DNA from 4 places in the Kitasatospora azatica KCTC 9699 genome. Region 4 is predicted to be linked to each of the others. Evidence: riboswitches for the same ligand, from Rfam matches in the RefSeq annotation. Region 4 holds a riboswitch; each other region holds the start of a gene.

Region 1 (3,301 bases), on a different contig from region 4:
GCTCCGGGCGGGCACGTCCGTCAGCCGGCCTGCCAGTACTTCACGGAGGAGATGGCGATGTCCGCCGAGGAGCCGACGGCCGGCACGGTGCCGCTGGTGCTCGTCTCGGACTGCAGCACCCAGTGCATCGGGTGCGCCGGGACGTTGGACGTGGAGTGGCCGATGACCTTGCCGTCCAGGTAGAAGGTCAGGCTGTCCTTCTGCCAGTCGATGGTGGTGGTGTGCCAGGCACCCGCCTCGGCGACGTTGGTCTCGTAGGCGTCCTGGTCGGAGCCGGAGGTGCCGCCCTGGCGGTGCATGTAGGCGCCGATCGTGCTGTCGAGGGAGCCCTCGGGGAAGTCGATCTCGCCGTTCTGCGGCCAGATGTCGCCGTCCGGCCAGAGCAGCCAGGCGGTCTTGAAGCCGGCCGCCGAGGTCGCCTTCCAGGTCACCTCGAACTTGCCGTACAGCACGCCGCCGTCCTGGCCGACCGCGCCGGGGAGCTTGGGGATCGGCGCCGCCACCCAGGTGCCCGCGCTGTCGCGGTTGAGGTGCAGGTTCAGCTGGCCGTTGGCGATGGACATCGTCTTGGCGGGGCTGTAGGTGCCGTTCTTGGTGGTGTCCTGCCAGCCGTCCGGGTAGGCCCACCACTTCGAGTCCACGTTGGCCGGGACCCCGCTGCAGTGATGCCCCTGGGGGGTGCCGTCGGAGTCGCAGCCGGTCCAGCTGCCGAGCGGGACGCTCTCGCCGCTGAAGTCGTCCGACCAGGTCGGGGCGGTGCCGGCGCCGGTCGGCGTGGCGGTGGGCGACGGGGTGGGCGTGGGCGTGGCGAACGGGCTGTTGGTGGGCGTGGGCGACGCGGTCGGGGTCGGCGAGGCGGTGGGCGTCTGGGTGGCGCTCGGGGTCGGCGACGGCGACGCGGTGGGCGTGGCGCTCGGGATCGGCGTCGACGTCGGGGTCGGGGTCGGGGTCGACGTAGGGGTGGGGGTCGGCGTCGGGGTCGACGTCGACGTAGGAGTGGGGGTCGGCGTGGGAGTCGGCGACGGGCTGGCCGCTCTGCTGACCGTCAGCGTCTTGGACGGGAGGTTGTGCCAGCCGCCCCTGGAATCCTGCCAGTAGCCGAACTCCGTGTACGTGCCCGCCGGCAGCGTGCGGGTGCCGGTGGTGATGGTGAGCCCGCTCGGGCAGATCCGGGCGTTGGTAGCCGGGCCCGGGAAGTCGAGGTTGTTGCCCGCGGCGTCCCGGACGCCCACGCCGAGGCTCTTGGCGGTGAAGCAGCTCCCCGAGTGAACGGTCAGTGAGGCGGCAGCGGCGACGTCGGCGGCCATCGCGGTCGGCGAGAGGCGGTCCTGCACCACCCGCGTGCTGGCGGCCTCGGCGTTGCCGAAGACGGTGACGGCGAGCGTGGCGGCGGTGACCGCGACCGCTGCGCCCATCCGGACAGTTGTGGCAGAAATGCGCATGGAGGAGTCCCTCTGCGACGCCTGCGAGGTGAGCTGTCGGGTTCGGGCGGAGGTACGCCCGGCCGCCTGTGGGAGCGGCTTCACCCCAAGCCCTGGCTGCCGCACGGTGCGCATGCGGGAGTCAAGGCGCTTACCTGGTTCCCCCGCTCCCGTCCGTGACAGTGCTCGATCGACCGCCGACGGGTGGACGGGACTCGGCGTCCCGGCAGCGGCCGCCCGCACCCGGCGGACGGCTCGTTGAGGCTAGGCAACCCGAGTGGACCTGACAAGCTGTGGCCCGATCCTGTTGCCCAGCTCACACTTCCACTGCACAACTGATCACAGGTGCCTCACCAGCGCGTGTGCACCTGGTCGCGTCACCAGCGCGTGTGCACCTGGTCGCGCAGCCGGCGGTCGTACAGCTCGCGGACGGCAGCCAGGGTCGTGTCCGGCAGCGGCGGCAGCCCGGCGGCGGCCGCGTTGGCGCGGGCCTGCTCGGGCGAGCGGGCACCGGGGATCACGGTGCTCACCCCGGGCTGCTGGATGATCCAGCGCAGCGCCGTCTGGGCGGGTGTCGCGCCGGCCGGCGCCAGCTCGCCGAACTCGACCGCCGCGTCCACTCCCGTGGCGAAGTCCACGCCGGAGAAGGTCTCGCCCTGGTCGAAGGCGGAGCCGTCCCGGTTGTAGGTCCGATGATCGCTCTGCGGGAAGACGGTGTCCTTGGTGTAGCGGCCGGAGAGCAGGCCGGAGGCGAGCGGCACCCTGGCGATCACCCCGACGCCCGCGGCCCGGGCCGCCGGCAGCACCTCGTCCAGCGGCTTCAGCCGGAACGGATTGAGGATGATCTGCACGCTGGCCACGCCCGGCCGGGCGATCGCCGTCAGCGCCTGCGCGCAGGTCTCCACGCTGACCCCGTAGGCGGCGATCCGGCCCTCCGAGACCAGGGTGTCGAGGCCGTCGAAGACCTCGTCGTCCGCGAAGACCGCGGTCGGCGGGCAGTGCAGCTGCACCAGGTCGAGCCGCTCCGTGCCCAGGTTGCTGCGGGAGCGGTCGGCCCAGGCGCGGAAGTTCGCCAGGCTGTAGTGCTCCGGGAGCTGCTCCACCCGGCGGCCGAACTTGGTCGCCACGGTCAGGCCGGGCAGTTGGTCGGCTCGTTCCCGCAGGAACCGGCCGATCAGCTGCTCGCTGCGGCCGTCGCCGTAGACGTCGGCCGTGTCCAGGAAGCTGACGCCCGCCTCGACCGCCGCGTCCAGCACGGCGAAGGCGTCCTCCTCCCGGACCTCGCCCCAGTCCGCACCGAGCTGCCAGGTGCCCAAGCCGACGACGGAGACCGGTTGACCGGTCCGACCCAGTACGCGCTGTTCCATGCCCCGACCTTTTCATATCGGCCCGCCGCACTGCACGCTTACAGCTGCACCCGCACCTGATCGGAGCCACGCGTGAACTCGACCACCCCGCTGCCGCTCGACGGCGTCACCGTCGTCTCGCTCGAGCAGGCGGTCGCCGCACCGTTCGCCACCCGGCAGTTGGCGGACCTCGGGGCACGGGTGATCAAGATCGAACGTCCCGGAGGTGACTTCGCGCGGGAGTACGACCGGGCCGTGAAGGGCCAGTCGGCGTACTTCGTCTGGTGCAACCGGGGGAAGGAGAGCGTGGTCCTCGACCTCAAGGAGGAAGGCGACCGGGCGCTCTTCGAGCGGATCCTGGCGACCGCCGACGTCTTCGTGCAGAACCTGGCGCCGGGCGCGGCGGAGCGGCTCGGGCTCGGGGCGGACGCCCTGCGGGAGCGGTACCCGCGGCTGATCGTCTGCGGCATCTCCGGGTACGGCGAGGCCGGGCCGTACCGCGACAAGAAGGCCTTCGACCTGCTGGTGCAGTGC
Region 2 (3,301 bases), on a different contig from region 4:
CACTGCTCACCATCCCCCGCTACGAACACGGAGTCCGCTCGCTGGCCGCGATCATCGGGATGAGCGATCTGCGACCGGGCCAACCGTTCCAGCTCTCCTCGCTGCCGAGCAAGCCGCTGCTGGACATGCACGTCCAGGCTGCGGAGTTCATGGAGATCGCCCGTAACCCCAGCCGGATGATGTCCCCGCGTGTCGACGGCGCCCCGCCGGAGGAGGAGACGTAGCGTCGTAGCTCTCCAGAGCTGCGGCGAAAGGCCAGGACCGATGAGGCGGAGCTGGGTGAGCGCGGTACTCGTGCTCTGCGCGGTCGGCGCGCTGACGGCGGCCGGTCCGGCTCCGTCCGGCGCCGACCTGCAGGTCGTCCCGCTCGATCCCGATCCCGTCGCCGCCGGTGGCAGTACTACCGTGCATGCCTTCGTCGCCAATGGTGGGCCCGAGGTGGCGGGGGCGTTCACGGTGACGGTGCGGGTGCCGGTGGGGGCTCGGGCGGTGGGGCCGTACTTTCCGGCGGGGTGTGTGGCGAGTGAGGCCGGCCGGGTGGTGCGGTGTGCGTTTCCGGCGGGGTTGCCGCAGTTGCGCAGTGCGACTGCGCTGGTGCCGGTGCGGGTGGCTGACTGGGCGTCAGGGACCTTGTACGGCGGTTGGGTTACGGTCAGGAGCGACGACGACCCGGATCGGTCGAACAACACGGGGTCGTTCGTGATCCGGGTCGCCGGGTCTGACTAGGGGGTCGGGCTGAGGCCGGGCCGGCTGATCAGCGGTAGACCCGCACGTAGTCGGCCGCGGTGGTGATCGGGGTGGAGCTGGTCGGGGCGGAGTGGTACTGGCCCGCGCTGATCGACAGGTTGAGGATCAGGTAGGCCGACCAGTTGGCGCCGACACCGGTGTTGTCGGAGAAGACCTTGACGCCGTTGACGTACCAGTCCACCGAGTTGGCGCCGTAGTAGGTGCCGATGGTGACCCACTGGCCGGGCTTGACCGCGTTGGCGTCGGTCAGGTACTTCTGGCCGCCGTTGACGTGGTTGGTCAGCTCGAGCAGGTTCGGGTTGTCCGGGTGGTACTCGAAGGAGTCGATCTCGTTGCCACCGTTCTGCCAGGTCCACAGCGCGGGCCAGGCACCGGTGCCGCCGGGGAGCTGGACCCGGGTCTCGGCGTAGTCGCCGGTCTTGACCTTGAAGCCCTGCTGCGTGCCCTCGGTGGTGAGCAGACCGGTGGTCCAGGCCTGCTTGCCGTTCTCCAGGGTGTGGCTGCTGGGCTGGGCGGTGAAGGTGGCGACACCGTTCGCGAGCGACACGTCGGACGGGTCGAGCCAGTCCAGCTTGTTGTCGTCGGGGTTGTGGTTGCCGTACTTGAACGAGCTGGTGGTGGAGGTGTTCCAGCGCGAGGTGTCCAGCGGGCCGTTGAACTCGTCCGACCAGGTCAGCGACTTGCCGGGGATCGGCGAGCCGGTGGTGGGGGACGGGGTCGGGGTCGGCGTGGGCGTCGGCGTCGGGGTGGGCGTGGGAGCCGGCGCCGGGGTGGGCGTGGGGCCGGCGCGGGAGCGGGGGCCGGCGCGGGCGCCGGGGCCGGAGCCGGGGTCCCGTTGCCGACGGTCAGCTTCTGGGTGGCCAGGTTGTGCCAGGCACCGGCCTGGTCCTGGTAGAAGCCGAAGATGTTGTAGGTGCCTGCCGGGAAGCTGCGGCTGCCGGTGGTCAGCGAGACACCGGACGGGCAGATCTGCGCGTTGCTGCGCGAGCCCGGGAAGTCGAGGTTGTTGCCGGCCGCGTCACGCACGCCGACGCCGAGCGTCTTCACGGTGAAGCAGGAGGTGGCGTGCACGGTCAGCGCGGCGCTGGTGGCGACGCCGGTGGCGGCGGTGGTGGGGGTCAGCCGGTCCTGGGTGACGGTCGGCGTGGCGGTCGGGGAGGGGTTCCAGGACCAGGCGTGGGCCTGGCCGACCATGGGCACGGCGAGCAGACCGAGTGCGCCGGCGAGGACGCCGAGGCGGGCAGGCGTGGCGGAAGAGATCATCTAGGGTCCTCTTGCGACGCCTTCGGGGTTAGCTGTCGGGTTCGGACCGCAAGATGGCCCGGCCGTCATGGGAAAGGGACGGCCTCACCCCAAGCCGCTACCTCGCCCGGCCTGCCCGGAGGGCACGCGGAGCAGGGTCGTGGCATCACTGCCTTGGGTCCCCCGCTCCTGCCTGTCAGCGGTGCTGTGGTACCGACCGACGGGCAGGCAGGATTCGGCGTCCCGGCGGTTGGGCCCGCTGCTGGTGGCGGACAGCTTGAGCGTAGGCAGATGATCTGATCATCATCAATGTCACAGAGGTCACAGGGGAATCAGTCGTCATCCGCCCCCGGGAGGCGCTCTCAGCTGCCGACCGGCCGACCCTGCCACAGCGTGCCGACCGGTCGGCCCTGCCACAGCGCCGCCGCCTCGACCCGGCTGTGCACCTGGAGCTTCGCGTAGGCGTGTTCCAGGTGCTTGTCCACGGTGCGGGCCGAGACCTCCAGCCGGTGCCCGATCTGACGGTCAGTCAATCCCTGGGCGAGCAGGTCGAGTACCGCCGACTCACGGGCCGTCAGCGCGGCCCGCTGCGGCAGCGGCGGCGGGGCCAGCCGGTCCAGCGCGTGGCTGAGCCGGGCCCGCAGCAGGGCCGCCGAATCCAGGTCCGGCTGCCCGAAGTCGCTGCCGCTGCGGTTCACCACCAGGCAGACGGTGCGCCGCCCGGTCGGCGCCCAGCCGGCCGGGAAGGCCATCGCCAGTTGGTAGTCCGCGTGCACCCCGCCCAGCACCTCGTTGTAGGTGCCGAGCCGGTGGTACTCGGTCAGTGACTGCAGGTCGGAGCGGCGCAGCGGCACGCCCGGGCCGTTGATGTCGGTGTGCCGGAAGAGCGGGTCGGCGGGGGCGTGACGGTAGAAGCCGGCCACCGCCTCCGGGCTGAACAGGTCGACCGGCGTGTGCACCGGGAAGCGCCCGGCGGGAGTGCGGGTGGACCAGGTCAGGCTGTCCCCGGGAACCGTGCGGAGCAGCAGTGGCAGCAACGCCGGGAGGAGGGTCTCCTCGTCGACGGCGTCGAGCAGTAGGTCGATCACGGCGCAGATGCGTCGCAACCCGGCCTCCCCGGACGGAGCCACTCCAGAAGCGTGCTCCCTCCGGGGAGACCGGGTCAAGCCGGGCCCCGACAAACCCGGCCCGATACCGCCCGGCCCAACAAGGGCGGCCAGTGGCGGTGGTCCAGCGGCTGCGGGCCACCGGAGGCGGCCCAGCGGCGGCGGTCTAGCGGCTGGCGGCGTACACCCGGTTCACCGGGCTCTCG
Region 3 (3,301 bases), 3.4 Mb from region 4:
GGGTGATTCAGCTGGTGATCGGTAACCCCGCGTCGGGAAGACGCCCGGGGGAGCCTGGCCGGTTCGACCGTTGACACGGATCGAGCGTGATCAACTTCGCAGCCGGATCCTCACACTCCGTCACATCAGTAACGGCAGCGCCGGATTTTGCCGCGATTGACCCGACTTGCCCCTGGCTGACCCCCGGAACGGCAGCCGGATGCGGAATGATCGCGCGCATGTCCTACGATTCTGCGCCATGAGCACTGCAGCCATCCCGGGCGCACCACTGCCCGTCCGCACGCCAGGCTCCCGGGCACGGGGGCGCCACCGTCGGCCCGAGCGGCCCGAGGTGCCGGCCGGCGCGCCGGCGCTCGTCCTCGCGGTCCCCGCCGAGGCGACCCCGGAGGCGGTCGCGGTGGTGAACGAGCTGCTCTCGGTGATCCGCGGCGAGCAGCCCGGCATCGAGGCCGCGGCGGGCTGGCTGCCCGGCCCGTCGGCCGCCGAAGCCGCCCAGGCCGCCGAGGGCGAGACCGGCGGGCAGCCGACCATCCCCACTGTCGAGTCGCTGCTGGGCGCGGCCGCCGAGGCCGGGCTGCCCGCGCCGGTGCTGGTCCCGCTGCTGTTCGGCCCGCACCCGTACCTGCCGCAGCTGCAGCAGCTGGCCGCCGACACCGGCGCGCTGCTGACCGACGTGCTCGGTCCGCACCCGCTGCTGGCCGAGGCGGTGCACGTGCGGCTCTCCGAGGCCGGCCTGGCCCGCGCCGACCGGGCCCGGCTGTTCGCCATCGCCACCTCGGCCGACGGCGTGGTGCTGACCACCGTCGGCGGCGAGGAGGCCGCCGCGGCGGCCGGGATCACCGGCGTGCTGCTCGCGGCCCGCCTGGCGGTGCCGGTGGTGGCGGCCGCGCTGGACGTGCCCGGCTCGGTGGCCGGCGCCGTCGAGCACCTGCGGGCCACCGGCTCGCAGCGCCCGGCACTGGCTCCGCTGGTGATCGGTCCGGAGGCGGCGGGCGACCTGCTGCTCGGCGCGAGCGAGCAGACCGGCTGCCCGAGCGCCGCGCCGCTGGGCGCCTACCCCACGGTCGGTCAGCTGGTCGCCTCGGCGTACCTGGCCGCGCTGCCCGCGCCCGTCGAGGAAGACCCGCAGGAGCCCGCCGAGCAGGCCTGAGACCTCTCGGTAGCCCTCGCACCAGTTCAAGGCCCCGTTGCCGCCCGCCAGGGCGGGAGCGGGGCCGTCGGCGTTTCCGGACAGGGGACACGCCGGCGGCCGACCGGAGCACCGGAGACGCCGGCGGCGGACCCGAGCACGGAAGACGGCGGGCAACCCGAGCTGACGGGACGCCAATGACCGGGCAAAACGGACATCTGAGGGCGAGTCGGCTTTGGTCTCGAAACGGTAACTGCGGGACCTCGGGCCCGGTCGCGGGCGGTCGGAACGGACCGCTGAGGCTGGGTCAGGAAAGGTCCGTCCGCCGACGAACCGTCACCCTGAAGGACCGGCAACTCCCCCACCGCCGAGCCCCCTTGGCCCAGCGGGCGCCGACACCCCCTCAGATACCCACCCCGGTCGATCTTGAAGGGCTGGTGAAGGCGATGTGACGCCGATCACAGCTGTTTGCGGATTCAACTTATCTCTGTCTAACGTGCTCCCCGTTCGTGGTCACACGGACCCAGTGGGCCGGACGCCGAGTCCTGCCACCGGCACCGCTGGCAGCGCGAAAACGCACCACGGCAGGAGCGGGGGAACCAGGTAAGCCGCCCCGGCACCGGTCCACGGACCGGCCGCCAGGGGCTAGGGGTGAAGCCGTGCTCAGCACGGCCGGGCAACTCCAGCCCGAATCCGACAGCTCACCTCGTAGGCGTAGGAGAGGAACGCGTCTTCATGCTGCCCACCACTGCCACGGACCGCCCGTCCCGCACCGCCAAGCGCGTCATCGCCGCGACCGGCCTGATCGGCCTGGGCCTGACCCTGCCGTGCGTCACCGCCACCACCGCCTCCGCCGCGCCGGTCTCGGTGTGGGACAAGGTCGCCGCCTGCGAGAGCAGCGGCAACTGGTCGATCAACACCGGCAACGGCTTCTACGGCGGCCTGCAGTTCACCTCCTCCACCTGGGCGGCCTACGGCGGCACCCAGTACGCCCCGCGCGCCGACCTGGCCACCAAGGACCAGCAGATCGCGACCGCCGAGAAGGTGCTCGCCGACCAGGGCCCCGGCGCCTGGCCGGTCTGCTCCATCCAGGCGGGCCTGACCCGCGGTGGCGCGGCCCCGACCGTGGACACCAGCGCCGCGGCGAAGAGCCAGCCCGCGCAGACCCCGCAGCCCGCGCAGACCCCGAAGGCCGCGCAGACCCCGAAGGCCGACCAGGGCAGCGCCCAGAGCCACTCCGGCCACCGCGGCGCCTCCCAGGACGCCACCGCGGCCGCACCGCAGCCGACCACCACCACGGTCAACGAGAGCTACACCGTGGCCTCCGGTGACTGGCTGTCCAAGATCGCCCAGAACCACAACGTGGACGGCGGCTGGCAGAAGCTCTACGAGCTCAACAAGTCGGTCCTGACCCAGGGTCCGAACCTGATCTACCCGGGTCAGCACCTCACCCTGGGCACCAAGACCGTGGTCACCCCGGCCCCGGCCACCCAGAGCAGCGACAAGTCCTCGGACAACGACGCCGCCAGCGCCCCGGCCACCCCGGCCGTGCGCACCACCAGCGCCCAGACCACCACCGCCACCACCGCCAGCGCGCAGACCGCCACCGGCGCCTTCGCCAAGGCGATCACCTTCGCCGAGTCCCAGGTCGGCCAGGCCTACATCTGGGGCGGCACCGGTAACGGCGGCTGGGACTGCTCCGGCCTGACCCAGGCCGCGATGGCCAAGGCCGGCGTCTCCATCCCGCGCGTCGCCGCCGACCAGGCCGCCGCCAGCACCCGGGTCTCGCTGAGCAACGTTCAGCCCGGCGACCTGCTCTTCTGGTCGAACAACGGCAGCGCCTCCGGCGTCTACCACGTCGCCCTGTACATCGGTAACGGCAAGTACGTCGAGGCCGCCAACCCGAGCGCGGGCGTGAAGTACGAGACCATCGCCAACTACACCCCGGACTTCGCCGGCCGGGTCTGACCCCGCCGCAGGACCGATTGAAGGCCGCTCCCCGTACCCGGGGAGCGGCCTTCGGCCGTGAGCTGACGGGGCCTGAGTTCAGCGTGGCGCGGGCCCGGGTGCGCGGCGTCGGCGGGTGTACCGGAGCAGCGCGCCGAAGACCGCCGCTCCGATCAGCGCCCCGAGCAGCGAGGCGCCGCGGAACCAGGGGGCGTTGACGTCCAT
Region 4 (3,301 bases):
CCACGCTGCCCAGCGGGGTGGAGGCCTGGCTGGTGACCCGGTACGCGGACGCCCGGCAGGCGCTGGCCGACGCCCGGCTCTCCAAGAACCCCACGCACCACAACGCGCATGCGCACCGCACCGGCCGGGTGGGCATCCCGGGCGAGCGCCAGGCGAACCTGATGACGCACCTGCTGAACATCGACCCGCCGGACCACACCCGGTTGCGCCGGCTGGTCTCCAAGGCCTTCACCCCGCGCCGGGTGGCCGAGTTCGAGCCGCAGGTGCAGCGGCTGACCGACCGGCTGGTGGACTCCTTCGCGGGGCGCGGTTCGGCGGACCTGATCCACGAGTTCGCCTTCCCGCTGCCGATCTACGCGATCTGCGACCTGCTCGGGGTGCCGCCCGAGGATCAGGACGACTTCCGCGACTGGGCCGGGATGATGATCCGACATGGCGGCGGCCCGCGCGGCGGGGTGGCGCGCGCGGTGAAGAAGATGCGGGCGTACCTGCTGGAGCTGATCCACCGCAAGCGCGGCGAGTTGGGCGAGGACCTGATCTCCGGGCTGATCCGGGCCAGCGACCACGGCGAGCACCTGACCGAGAACGAGGCCGCCGCGATGGCCTTCATCCTGCTCTTCGCCGGGTTCGAGACGACGGTCAACCTGATCGGCAACGGCATGTACACCCTGCTGAACCACCCGGAGCAGCGGGCCCGGCTGCAGGAGTCGGTGCAGCGTGGCGAGACCGCGCTGCTGGCCACGGCGGTGGAGGAACTGCTGCGCTACGACGGTCCGGTGGAACTGGCCACCTGGCGGTTCGCGACCGAGCCGCTGACCGTGGGCGGGGTGCGGATCCCGGTCGGCGACCCGGTGTTGGTGGTGCTGGCGGCGGCCGACCGCGACCCGGCCCGGTTCGCCGGGGAGAACACCCTGGACCTGGCCCGCCGGGACAACCCGCACCTGGGCTTCGGGCACGGCATCCACTACTGCATCGGGGCGCCGTTGGCCCGTTTGGAGGGCCAGCGGGCGCTGGCCGCCCTGCTGACCCGGCTGCCCGACCTCCAGCTCGCTGCCGAGCCGGAGGAGTTGCGTTGGCGCGGCGGTCTGATCATGCGTGGGCTGCGGGAATTGCCGGTCTCCTTTACGCCGGAAGTCGGCTCGGTCGATCTCTGACGGCGTGTCGCCAACCCTTGCCCGCAGGCGATCTGAATGCTCATCAATCAGGACAAACCTGATCCGTTAGTAGGCGATCCACAGTGGACCGTAATTCTCATGTGATGTAGGCGATATGAGCTTGTGATTGGTCTTCCTATCTGCCTACTCTCCCTGAAGTTCGCGGATGCGAACCCCGAGCGCGGTAACGCCGAATCCTGCCCACCGCGTCGCGGGACATCGACTCAACCCCGGGCAGGGGCGGGGGACCCAGGATTTTCTGCCGTCTCCCACGGCTAGGGGTGAAGCCGACCGCCGGAGCGATCCGGGCGGCCGGCCGGGCCATCCTCACCGGTCCGAACCCGACAGCTCACCTCGCAGGCGTGCGGAGAGGGACATCAATGCTGTTCTCAGGAACTGGCCGTCACCGTCGTCGCACCAATACCGAGAAGGCCATCGCCATCGCCGGCGTGGCCGGAGTCGGGCTCGCGATGCCGCTGCTCACCGCGACCGGCGCGCACGCCGCCTCGGTCTCCGTCTGGGACAAGGTCGCCAACTGCGAGAGCACCAACAACTGGTCGATCAACACCGGCAACGGCTTCTACGGCGGCCTGCAGTTCACCTCCTCCACCTGGGCCGCGTACGGCGGCACCCAGTACGCGGCGCAGGCCAACCAGGCGAGCAAGTCGCAGCAGATCGCGGTGGCCGAGCGGGTGCTGGTGGACCAGGGCCCGGGTGCCTGGCCGGTCTGTTCGGTCAAGGCGGGCCTGACCCGCGGCGGCGCCCCGGCGGTGGTGGACACCGCGGCCCCGGCCGGCGGCGCGCCGGAATCCCAGGCCACGCCCAAGGCCCAGCCCAAGCCGACGCAGCCCAAGGCCCAGCCCGCGCCGGCCCAGCCCACGCAGCCCCAGCCGCAGTCGCCGGCGACGCCGTCGACCGGCGCGCAGGACTACACCGTCAAGTCCGGCGACACGCTCTCCAATATCTCCCAGGCGCAGCGGATCCTCGGCGGCTGGCAGGCGCTCTACCAGGCCAACCGGTCGACGGTGGGCGGGGATCCGAACCTGATCCTCCCTGGCCAGGTCCTGCACCTGAGCTGACGCGCAGCTGACCCGCCGGCAGCACGCGCGGGGCAGCACCGGGGTGGTGCCAGGTGGCCCCGCGCGTGCATTCAGGTGAACTACCGGCAGGTAGCAGAGCCACACCGTGAGACGGTGCCGAGGCCCGGGTGGCTGGACCGGCCGGTGCGGTTAGGCTCTGGTCGTAACGCCTCCGTCATCCCTGTCCGCAGGACCGCTTCCGCAAGGAGATGCATAGTGCCGTCCATTGATGTCGTCGTAGCCCGTGAGATCCTCGATTCGCGCGGCAACCCCACGGTCGAGGTCGAGGTCGGCCTCGACGACGGCAGCACCGGCCGTGCCGCTGTCCCGTCCGGCGCATCCACCGGTGCCTTCGAGGCTCTGGAGCTGCGTGACGGCGACAAGAGCCGCTACTTCGGCAAGGGCGTGGAGAAGGCCGTCCTCGCCGTCATCGAGCAGATCGGCCCGGAGCTGGTCGGCTACGACGCCACCGAGCAGCGCTTGATCGACCAGGCGATGCTGGACCTGGACGCCACCCCGGACAAGTCCTCGCTCGGCGCCAACGCCATCCTGGGTGTCTCGCTGGCCGTCGCGCACGCCGCCTCCGAGGCCTCCGACCTGCCGCTCTTCCGCTACCTCGGCGGTCCGAACGCGCACGTGCTGCCGGTCCCGATGATGAACATCCTCAACGGCGGTTCGCACGCGGACTCCAACGTCGACATCCAGGAGTTCATGATCGCCCCGATCGGCGCGGAGTCCTTCTCCGAGGCCGTCCGCTGGGGCGTCGAGGTCTACCACACGCTCAAGGGCGTGCTGAAGGAGCGGGGCCTGTCCACCGGCCTGGGCGACGAGGGCGGCTTCGCGCCGAACCTGGACTCCAACCGCGAGGCGCTGGACCTCATCACCGAGGCCATCAAGAAGGCCGGCTACGTGCCCGGCAAGGACGTCGCGCTGGCCCTGGACGTCGCCGCCTCCGAGTTCTACAAGGACGGTGCCTACCAGTTCGAGGGCAAGGCGCTGACCGCCGCCGAGCTGAGCGCCTACTACGCCGACCTGGTCGCCAACTACCCGCTGGTCTCGATCGAGGAC

The links. A riboswitch is a leader RNA that binds a small molecule or an ion and turns the genes downstream of it on or off. The one in region 4 is predicted to bind cyclic di-AMP.
Region 1: linked by a shared signal. The riboswitch ahead of BR98_RS04385 (glycoside hydrolase family 16 protein) and the one ahead of BR98_RS42360 (transglycosylase family protein) in region 4 are both predicted to bind cyclic di-AMP.
Region 2: linked by a shared signal. The riboswitch ahead of BR98_RS40120 (hypothetical protein) and the one ahead of BR98_RS42360 (transglycosylase family protein) in region 4 are both predicted to bind cyclic di-AMP.
Region 3: linked by a shared signal. The riboswitch ahead of BR98_RS35700 (transglycosylase family protein) and the one ahead of BR98_RS42360 (transglycosylase family protein) in region 4 are both predicted to bind cyclic di-AMP.

Annotation. Positions count from the first base shown of each region.
Region 1 covers NZ_JQMO01000002.1:924,720-928,020, forward strand. The annotation lists gene BR98_RS04385 (glycoside hydrolase family 16 protein) at 21-1,442, opposite strand; cyclic di-AMP (ydaO/yuaA leader) riboswitch at 1,446-1,616, opposite strand; gene BR98_RS04390 (aldo/keto reductase) at 1,799-2,788, opposite strand; gene BR98_RS04395 (CaiB/BaiF CoA transferase family protein) at 2,861-3,301, shown strand, end outside.
Region 2 covers NZ_JQMO01000002.1:1,446,360-1,449,660, forward strand. The annotation lists gene BR98_RS06745 (hypothetical protein) at 1-224, shown strand, start outside; gene BR98_RS06750 (DUF11 domain-containing protein) at 280-726, shown strand; gene BR98_RS06755 (glycoside hydrolase family 16 protein) at 755-1,294, opposite strand; gene BR98_RS40120 (hypothetical protein) at 1,420-2,010, opposite strand; cyclic di-AMP (ydaO/yuaA leader) riboswitch at 2,014-2,201, opposite strand; gene BR98_RS06765 (helix-turn-helix transcriptional regulator) at 2,352-3,119, opposite strand; gene BR98_RS06770 (class I SAM-dependent methyltransferase) at 3,262-3,301, opposite strand, start outside.
Region 3 covers NZ_JQMO01000003.1:5,689,801-5,693,101, reverse strand. The annotation lists gene BR98_RS35705 (hypothetical protein) at 239-1,150, shown strand; cyclic di-AMP (ydaO/yuaA leader) riboswitch at 1,695-1,857, shown strand; gene BR98_RS35700 (transglycosylase family protein) at 1,865-3,097, shown strand; gene BR98_RS35695 (permease) at 3,176-3,301, opposite strand, start outside.
Region 4 covers NZ_JQMO01000003.1:2,296,326-2,299,626, forward strand. The annotation lists gene BR98_RS20905 (cytochrome P450 family protein) at 1-1,154, shown strand, start outside; cyclic di-AMP (ydaO/yuaA leader) riboswitch at 1,366-1,531, shown strand; gene BR98_RS42360 (transglycosylase family protein) at 1,535-2,233, shown strand; gene eno (phosphopyruvate hydratase) at 2,450-3,301, shown strand, end outside.